2 regions of the Planococcus sp. VCh962 genome follow, and region 1 is predicted to be linked to the other one. Evidence: a T-box and tRNA genes for the amino acid it is inferred to sense, from the RefSeq annotation. Region 1 holds a T-box; the other holds one or more tRNA genes.
The links. The T-box of region 1 lies ahead of AC3AQ9_RS06440 (valine--tRNA ligase). A T-box ahead of a tRNA ligase gene usually reads a tRNA of that ligase, here a tRNA-Val.

Region 1 (4,440 bases):
CGCACACTGTGAACCGTGCAGGCTCGATGATCGGCTTCTTCTTTACGAATGAACCTGTCGTTGACTTCGCATCAGCGAAAACATCGGATACCGAATTGTTTGCAGACTACTACCGTTTGATGGCAGAAGAAGGCATTTTCCTGCCGCCTTCCCAGTTTGAAGGCATGTTCTTGTCTTCAGCGCATACGGAAGAGCATATCGCGAAAACAGTGGAGGCATTCCATACCGTGTTTGCTAAGTTAGCTAGATAAGTGAGAGAAGACCCAGCCATTTTGATGGCCGGGTCTTTTTTTTGCGGATTTTGGGAGTGAGTGATCATAGAGGTGAATTGAGTGCTCATAGAATCACAGGAGTGATCATAGAAGTGGGTTAAGTGATCATAGAAGTAAGTGGAGTGCTCATAGAACCCAAAAATGTGCTCATAGACTTTCCCGGATCTCATACAGCCGGTTCTGAACGAAGTTTTTATTCCAAATCAGAAGATTTTACCCGCTTAATGAGATAACATGGAATTAATTAATGTTTCGTATAACGAAAGGAAGGTGAGCGGATGTACATATTTTTCAGAACGGCATTGATTGCTGTCTTGTCGGGTTGGCTGTTTGAAGCAGCGGGCATGTTTTTGCCATGGTTGCTGGGCCCGATGTTTACGCTGTTGCTGGTCAGCCAATTTACCAAAATGGAATTGTATTGGCCAAAATCTCTGCGGACAGCAGGACTTGTGCTGCTGGGTGTCCAGATTGGCTCTTCGTTTACGCGCGATGCGGTTTTATTGATGTGGTTCGATTTGCCGTATATGGCGTTCATGACACTATCCGTTGTGGCATTGTCCATCTTGCTCGGGCTGCTGTTCAAAAAGATGGTCAATGAAAGCCTGGCGACGAGCTTGCTGGGATCCATTCCGGGAGGGCTTGCACAGATGGTGGTCATTGCGGAAGATGTGAAATCTGCAAACATCACAGTGGTGACGATGATGCAGACCATCCGCATTTTCATGGTTGTCACAATCGTTCCGTTTCTGACGGTATTTCTGACAGGCAGGGAGCAGGGCGAACTGGCTGAGCAGTTATTCACTTTTGCTCCAGTGGCGGTACTTGCCGGCCTGGTTGCCGGTTTGCTGCTGTATTTCGGAATGAAACGGATCGCTTTCCCAGCTGCGGAACTCCTGGCACCGATTTTGACACTGGCCATTGTCCAGACGGTGACAGGCGATATTTTAATCGACATGCCATATTGGCTTATCGCGATTGCGCAAATTTGCATCGGCGCCAATCTCGGACTGCAGATGGAACAAATCGGCGATAAGCTGACTTTCCGTTTAGGCGCAGCGATTGTCCTCAATAATGTGCTGCTCATCAGTTTTACGGTATTCATCGCGTACATCCTGACCAATTGGCTGCCGAACTATATTTTCCTAGATTTCTTTTTAAGTGCGGCGCCTGGCGGCATAGCGGAAATGGCGATTACGGCGCTGGCGACTGGCGGGGATGTAGCACTCATCACCAGCTTTCAATTGTTCCGGCTGTTTTTTATTCTGCTGATAGCATCTCCGATCGTCACTTACATTGTCAAAAGACTTGACGCTAAAAGCGGAATTTGAGTATAATGAACGAAAGTATATATTTGATGCATTGATGAGGATAGTAAAATGTGCGTACATTTCAGAGAGAAAACCGAGTGGTGAGAGGTTTTCATGAACAATCATTTGAATGTCACCTCGGAGCAGTTCCCGTGAAATTCGAGTAGCGGAAACCGGATGTGAAATCCGTTATCGAACTTGAGAGCCAGGTTTATTTTGACTTGTGCATAAAGGTGGTACCGCGAACAACTCCTTCGTCCTTTTACAGACGAAGGGGTTTTTTTATTTTCCGGGAAAACCTTCTCTCAAGGCAACATATAAAAAGGAGGAATTTCAATGACTGAACAAATCCCGACAACCCAACAAATGCCGACGAAGTACGATCCGCAATCGATTGAAAAAGGACGCTACGAGTGGTGGATTGATAACAAATTTTTTGAAGCAAAACCTGAAAGCGGCAAAACGCCGTATACCATTGTGATTCCGCCGCCGAACGTTACCGGTAAATTGCACCTGGGCCATGCTTGGGATACAACGCTTCAAGACATCATGACGCGCATGAAACGCATGCAGGGCTTTGACGCTTTATGGCTGCCTGGCATGGACCATGCCGGCATCGCTACTCAGGCGAAAGTTGAAGGCAAGCTGAAAGAAGAAGGGAAGTCCCGCTATGATTTAGGGCGCGAGAAATTCCTCGAAGAGTCGTGGAAATGGAAAGATGAGTACGCCGGACATATCCGCCAGCAATGGTCGAAATTAGGTCTGGGCCTTGATTACTCACGCGAGCGCTTTACGCTGGATGAAGGCTTGTCGAATGCCGTTAAAGAAGTATTTGTTAAGCTGTACGAGAAAAAATTGATTTACCGCGGCAAATACATCATCAACTGGGATCCGGCAACAAAAACCGCGATTTCCGATATTGAAGTTATTTACAAAGACGTACAAGGCGCGTTTTACCATATGCGTTATCCGCTGACAGACGGTTCTGGGCATATTGAAATTGCGACGACCCGTCCCGAAACGATGCTTGGCGATACAGCGGTAGCAGTTCACCCGAAAGATGAACGCTACCAGCACTTGATCGGAAAAACGGTAACATTGCCGATTATCGGCCGCGAAATGGAAATTGTTGCAGATGATTATGTAGACATGGAATTCGGAAGCGGTGCAGTGAAGATCACACCGGCTCACGACCCGAACGACTTTGAAATCGGTAATCGCCATAACTTAGAGCGCGTACTGATCATGCACGAAGATGGCACGATGAACGAAAACGCCGGCAAATACGAAGGCATGGACCGCTTCGAATGCCGCAAGCAAATCGTTAAAGACCTGCAGGAAATGGATGTTTTATTCAAAATCGAAGAGCATTTGCATTCAGTTGGGCATTCAGAACGCAGCGGGGCTGTAGTTGAGCCGTATCTGTCGACGCAATGGTTTGTTGATATGAAGCCGCTTGCGCAGCAGTCGGTTGATCTGCAAAAAGGCGAAAACGGCGTTAATTTCGTTCCGGACCGTTTTGAAAAAACCTATTTGCACTGGATGGAAAACATCCGTGACTGGTGTATTTCTCGCCAACTGTGGTGGGGCCATCAGATTCCGGCTTGGTACCATAAAGAAACCGGTGAAATTTACGTAGGAATGGAAGCGCCGGCGGATGCCGACAACTGGACACAGGACGAAGACGTTCTCGATACATGGTTCTCTTCTGCATTATGGCCATTCTCGACACTTGGCTGGCCGGAAGACAGCGATGATCTGAAACGCTATTACCCGACAGACGCCTTAGTAACGGGCTACGACATCATCAATTTCTGGGTATCACGCATGATTTTCCAGGCGCTTGAATTTACGGGTGAAAAACCATTTAAAGACGTATTGATCCACGGACTGGTTCGTGACGCCGAAGGACGCAAAATGTCGAAATCGCTTGGCAATGGTGTTGATCCGATGGATGTTATCGCTGAATACGGAGCGGATTCGCTTCGCTACTTCCTGGCAACTGCATCATCTCCAGGACAGGACCTTCGCTTCTCGATGGAAAAAGTCGAGAGCATCTGGAACTTTGCCAATAAAATCTGGAATGCTTCCCGTTTCGCATTGATGAATATGGACGGCATGACATATGAAGAAATCGATCTTTCCGGCAAACGCTCTGTTGCGGATTCATGGATCTTGACTCGTTTGAATGAAACCATCGAACAAGTGACAAGCCTAGCTGAACGCTACGAGTTCGGTGAAGTGGGCCGTTCGCTTTATAACTTCATCTGGGATGACTTCTGTGACTGGTACATCGAGATGGCGAAACTGCCATTATACGGTGAAGACGAAGATGCGAAGAAAATGACGCGTTCGGTTCTTGCTTACGTACTCGACAACACGATGCGCTTATTGCACCCGTTCATGCCATTCATCACAGAAGAAATCTGGCAGAACCTACCGCATCAAGGCGATTCCATCACAGTAGCCGCTTGGCCGACTGTAGATGAGTCGCTGACAGACCAAAGCCAGTCGACCAGCATGAAGCTGTTGATGGACATCATCACTGCGGTTCGCACGATCCGTGCGGAAGTTCAGTCGCCGATGAGCAAGAAAGTGCCATTAACGATTTCAGCGAAAGACGCTGAAACACACGCAGTTCTTGAAGCGAACGCCGCTTATATCGAGCGTTTCTGCAACCCGGAAACTTTGACGATAGGCCAGAACATCGAAGCACCGGAAAAATCGATGTCAGCCGTTGTATCAGGTGCCGAGCTGTTCATGCCGCTTGAAGGCTTGATCGATGTAGAAGCAGAACTGGCCCGTTTGAATAAAGAACTTGAAAAATGGGCAAAAGAAGTCAAGCTTGTTCAAGGCAAACT
Region 2 (4,440 bases), 1.2 Mb from region 1:
AGTGTAAAGCTTGAATCTAGCGGAATTAAGCATCTGGAGTTTCGACACGCTTCCGGTGATTCAAGCCCTGTTCTTTGATGCCTGCTTTCCAAAAAAGCGGTGCATCTTTTGGCAATTTCCCGAAAGCAAAACCGGCAAACGGAACAAAGCGGTGGAAAAACCAAATGAAAAGATAGCAGAATACGACTGCTAGTACGAATTGAAGCCAAATCATGATATGCCAAGATAGGCCTGTTCCTTTTGTCGAAAAGAACAGCATCACATAATACAGAATAAAAGGATGCACCAAATAATAGCCGAAGGAATAAGAGGCTACATACTTCAGATTGGTGGTTGTTTTTTTGCTGAAGAAGGCAGCAAACTTCTCGGAAATATAAAAGAAGAAGAGCGCCCCCAGTGTCAAGTAGACGATTCCGATCAAGCGGTAATAGGCAATCGGAATCTCGACCCTTTCCCCGAACAGATTACGGTAATGGATTGAAATGAAAATTATTCCGCATAGAAGTGAACCGGCGCCAGCCAATAGGATTTTCCGGCTGGTAATTTTAGCGGATACCGTTTCATAATGAATGCCGATCCAGGCACCCAATGAGAACGCTGCAAAATAGTTCAAGAAAAAGTGCGTCGAAGTTAAGCGGTATTCCATATTCAATACAAAAAAGATAAATTCAATCAAAAAACCGATAAGCCATAAGTACTTTTGCAGAAACTTGGAATGACGAACTATAACAAGGATTATCGGGAAAATAAGATAAAATTGTACAATTAGATAAATAAACCAGAGCTGGTAATGACTTTCCCCATTCAATAACCGGTGCCAGACTTCTCCAAGATTCAATGTTCTGGCGCCAAGATAGACATTAAAGAATTCATAGAAAATCGACCAAACGAGATAAGGGATAATAATATAGGTTACCCGTTTTTTAAAGTAGGACTTAAAGACATCCTTTGTCAATACGCGTGTCCGATAGTTATAGAAAAATACAATGCCGACCAGCATAATGAACAGAGAGGATTCTACCCGGATTATCCGATTAATGAAATGATAGAACTGATGTTGATATGTAAAAGGTTCAAACAAATGGAAGATCTGAGCGGTAGTATGAACAAGGACCACCATCAGCATGGCCATAATACGAATATAATAAATAGAACTGATTTCTTTTTTCAGAACAGTCCAACTCCTTCCTTTTTTAAAATTTTTATGGTTAAAAGCCCCATCATTTTTCAATATATGTCCACCGTATCCCAGCATTTTCAACATAAAATTATTAAGTTTTGCCTTTAAACATTGATGGGGCTTTTATCTATTGATGAACCAGTTTCAAGACATGACAATCAATGTCCCTTATCAGGGAATAAGCTTGGTTAGATAGTTTCTTCTGCTCGTTATTGTACTATATTTTCCTTGTCATTTGTTACAGTCATTCAATAACTGATAAATTAAAGATTAAAAATTAAATCTAAAAGAAACAGTTTATTGCTCTAATTCCTCATTCCAAATTTTCAGTGCTTCTATCCACTGATTATTATTTTAAATATTTTTCATAAAACTATTGTAGTGTACATGTCGAACGTATATAATAACTTAGGTAGAAGTAACTTAAGCGTTGTTATAGCATCGTTTACCTCGATTCCTTAGCTCAGCTGGGAGAGCGCTACCTTGACAGGGTAGAGGTCGCTGGTTCGAGCCCAGTAGGAATCATAGGGTGCCAAACCCGTTGTAAACTTTAGGAACAAAGTTTGCAGAGAAAAAGCTGTTGCCTTCGGGCAGCAGCTTTTTTATTTTTCAAAAACCCCGGAGAGAAGCTTGATGCTTCTCTCCGGGGTTTTTGAATTATGCTGCTGAGGTATGCGAAACTTTCTTTTCCCTGGACATCCATTGAATGGCAAACAGGATAATAAACACTACCACACCTATATATGAATACAAGCCTTCCGGATAAATTAACGCTAAACCAGTAACCAAAGCGATAATCCGTTCAATCCAATTGAGTTTCCGGTACCAATATCCGATCAGTCCGGCCCCTACTGCTATCATCCCGGCAAAAGCCGTAAGGACTACCCAAGTCAATTCCGGCCAGGTCGTATCAATCATTAACAGCGTTGGAGACAATACAAACATATACGGAATAATAAAGGCAGCGGCCGCCAATTTAGCAGAAATTATGCCAGTCCGAATCGGCTCTCCACCGGAAATGCCGGATGCTGCGAATGCAGCTAGTGCAACCGGCGGCGTAATATCGGCGATAATCCCAAAATAGAATACGAAGAGATGGGCAGAAATCGCGACAACCATCGGTACGGCAGCTCCTGCAGGTTCGTCAAGCATTAATAAGGTAATTATGGCAGGGGCAGCAATTGTGGACGTGATTACATAGTTTGCTGTTGTCGGAGAACCCATTCCGAGAACAATTGCAGCGAGCATAGTAAAGAATAAAGTCAATAAGATGCTGCCTCCTGACGCTGAAATCAGCCCGTTTGCCAAGCTTAATCCCAAACCGGTCTTCACCACTACTCCTACGATAATGCCCGCTGCAGCTGTGGCAGCACCTACAGCAAGAGCGGTTCGCGCGCCGTCCACTAAAGCATGGACCATATCCTTAAAACTTAACCGTGTTTCTTTATTGATGGCACTGACTAAGATCGTAGCAAGAATACCATACAATGCAGCGTGCATGGTCGGAACTCCGATCATCAAGAAGACAATTATAATTAAAATTGGAAGCAAAAGATGTATTTTCTTCAATACCTCTTTACGGTCAGGCATTTCTTCTTTCGAAAGGCCACGGAGGCCAACCCGTTTCGCTTCAAAATGCGTCATGATCCAAACACCTGAAAAATACAGAATTGCAGGAATAGCAGCAGCTTTAGCAATATCCCAGTAACTGATGCCCCCGATAAATTCCACCATTAAGAAAGCGGCTGCTCCCATAATAGGCGGCATAATTTGGCCACCTGTGGAAGACGTTGCTTCCACGGCCCCTGCGAATTCTTTGTTATAGCCAAGCTTTTTCATCATTGGAATTGTGTATGCCCCAGACGTTACAACGTTGGCCACAGAACTTCCTGAAATGGTTCCTTGCAGAGCGCTGGAGAAAATCGCAACTTTTGCTGGTCCTCCAATTAAATGACCGGCAAGAGATACGGATAAATCATTAAAATATTCCCCGACTCCCGTCTTCACCAAAAATGCGCCAAACAATAAATAAACAAAAATGAACGTTGCTGAAACAGCTAGAGGCGTTCCTAAAATTCCGTCAGTAGTATAGAACATCAACTGGATGACGGACTCCAGATCCTGTCCTCGGTGCCTTAAAAATCCGGGGAAATAAGGACCAAAAAAGGTATACGATAAAAATACTGAAGAGATAATTGTAATAGGCAATCCAACAGCCCGGCGAGTTGCTTCTAAAGTCAGCAGGATAGCAAGTATTCCGACAAACAAATCCAAATCTGTCACTCGGCCGATCCGGAATACCAAATCATCATACATTAACGGCCAGTAAGCTCCAACTACGATTGACAGCAAAGATAAAATATAATCATAAAAAGGTACTTTGCGCCGATCTCCTTTTTTCTTAAAGGCAGGAAACAAAAGAAAGATTAACGACAAGGCAAAGCCTAAGTGAATCGACCTCTGCAAATATGCTGTAAACTGCCCGTTGATGGCGGTATAGAGCTGAAACAGTGAAAATGCCAATAACCCATAAAATACAATATGTTTAGCAATTCCCATTAAATCGCGTGTATTTGATTCAGGATCGTATTTTTGTAAAATTTCTTTTTGTTTTTCTTCAGAAATATAGGTTTCCTCTTCTGGAGGCAGTTTCAATTTCTCTTTCTCTTCTGGGGGCAGCTCATGGCTCATCGATGTTCACTCCTCTTAATTGTTGGATAAGAGATAGTCGCTTGACTTGAAATGTGTATGATTGGCCGCGTTTTAGGATTTTCTTTAAATCGTACTCCTGACCATTGCTCAAAAAAGAAAGGCCAGCATCCACATCGCCAATAAAAATTCTGAAATCAGGCACTTCTCTTTTCATGCCGGCAATAATATATTTTCCGTCTTTTTCGACAAAAGTTTCCCCTTCTCCTGCATTAGAAGGCATCCCAATATTAAAATCTTCATATTCCAGTTGAACTATTCTCAAGCGATTATCAGGAAGCACTTGATAACTTTCCAGTACCTCTGATAAATGGACGGAATGAGTATACTTGATTTGAAAATTCGTATCTTTAACAGGCAAACGTAAAGCAATATGCCCGGTTTCATTGTCAATAAAGATGTAATTTTTGTTAACAGGAACGATTGCAGCTGTACAGAATAATATAAGGACCGTTAATACGAGTAGAAATGGCTGCACCGGTTTTGGTTCCATTGCATATGCTCGCTCCTCTTACGAAAAAATAAATAACGACGATAAAGCTTTCGCTTTA

Region 2: it encodes a tRNA-Val, which carries the amino acid that the T-box ahead of AC3AQ9_RS06440 (valine--tRNA ligase) is inferred to sense. The anticodon was not compared.

Annotation. Positions count from the first base shown of each region.
Region 1 is NZ_JBYLHS010000001.1:1,267,817-1,272,256, reverse strand. Features, by position in the region: gene hemL (glutamate-1-semialdehyde 2,1-aminomutase) at 1-251, shown strand, start outside; gene AC3AQ9_RS06445 (AbrB family transcriptional regulator) at 551-1,600, shown strand; T-box leader at 1,623-1,844, shown strand; gene AC3AQ9_RS06440 (valine--tRNA ligase) at 1,916-4,440, shown strand, end outside.
Region 2 is NZ_JBYLHS010000001.1:46,650-51,089, reverse strand. Features, by position in the region: gene AC3AQ9_RS00240 (acyltransferase) at 26-1,231, opposite strand; tRNA gene AC3AQ9_RS00235 (tRNA-Val) at 1,633-1,705, shown strand; gene AC3AQ9_RS00230 (TRAP transporter permease) at 1,838-3,871, opposite strand; gene AC3AQ9_RS00225 (DUF1850 domain-containing protein) at 3,861-4,382, opposite strand.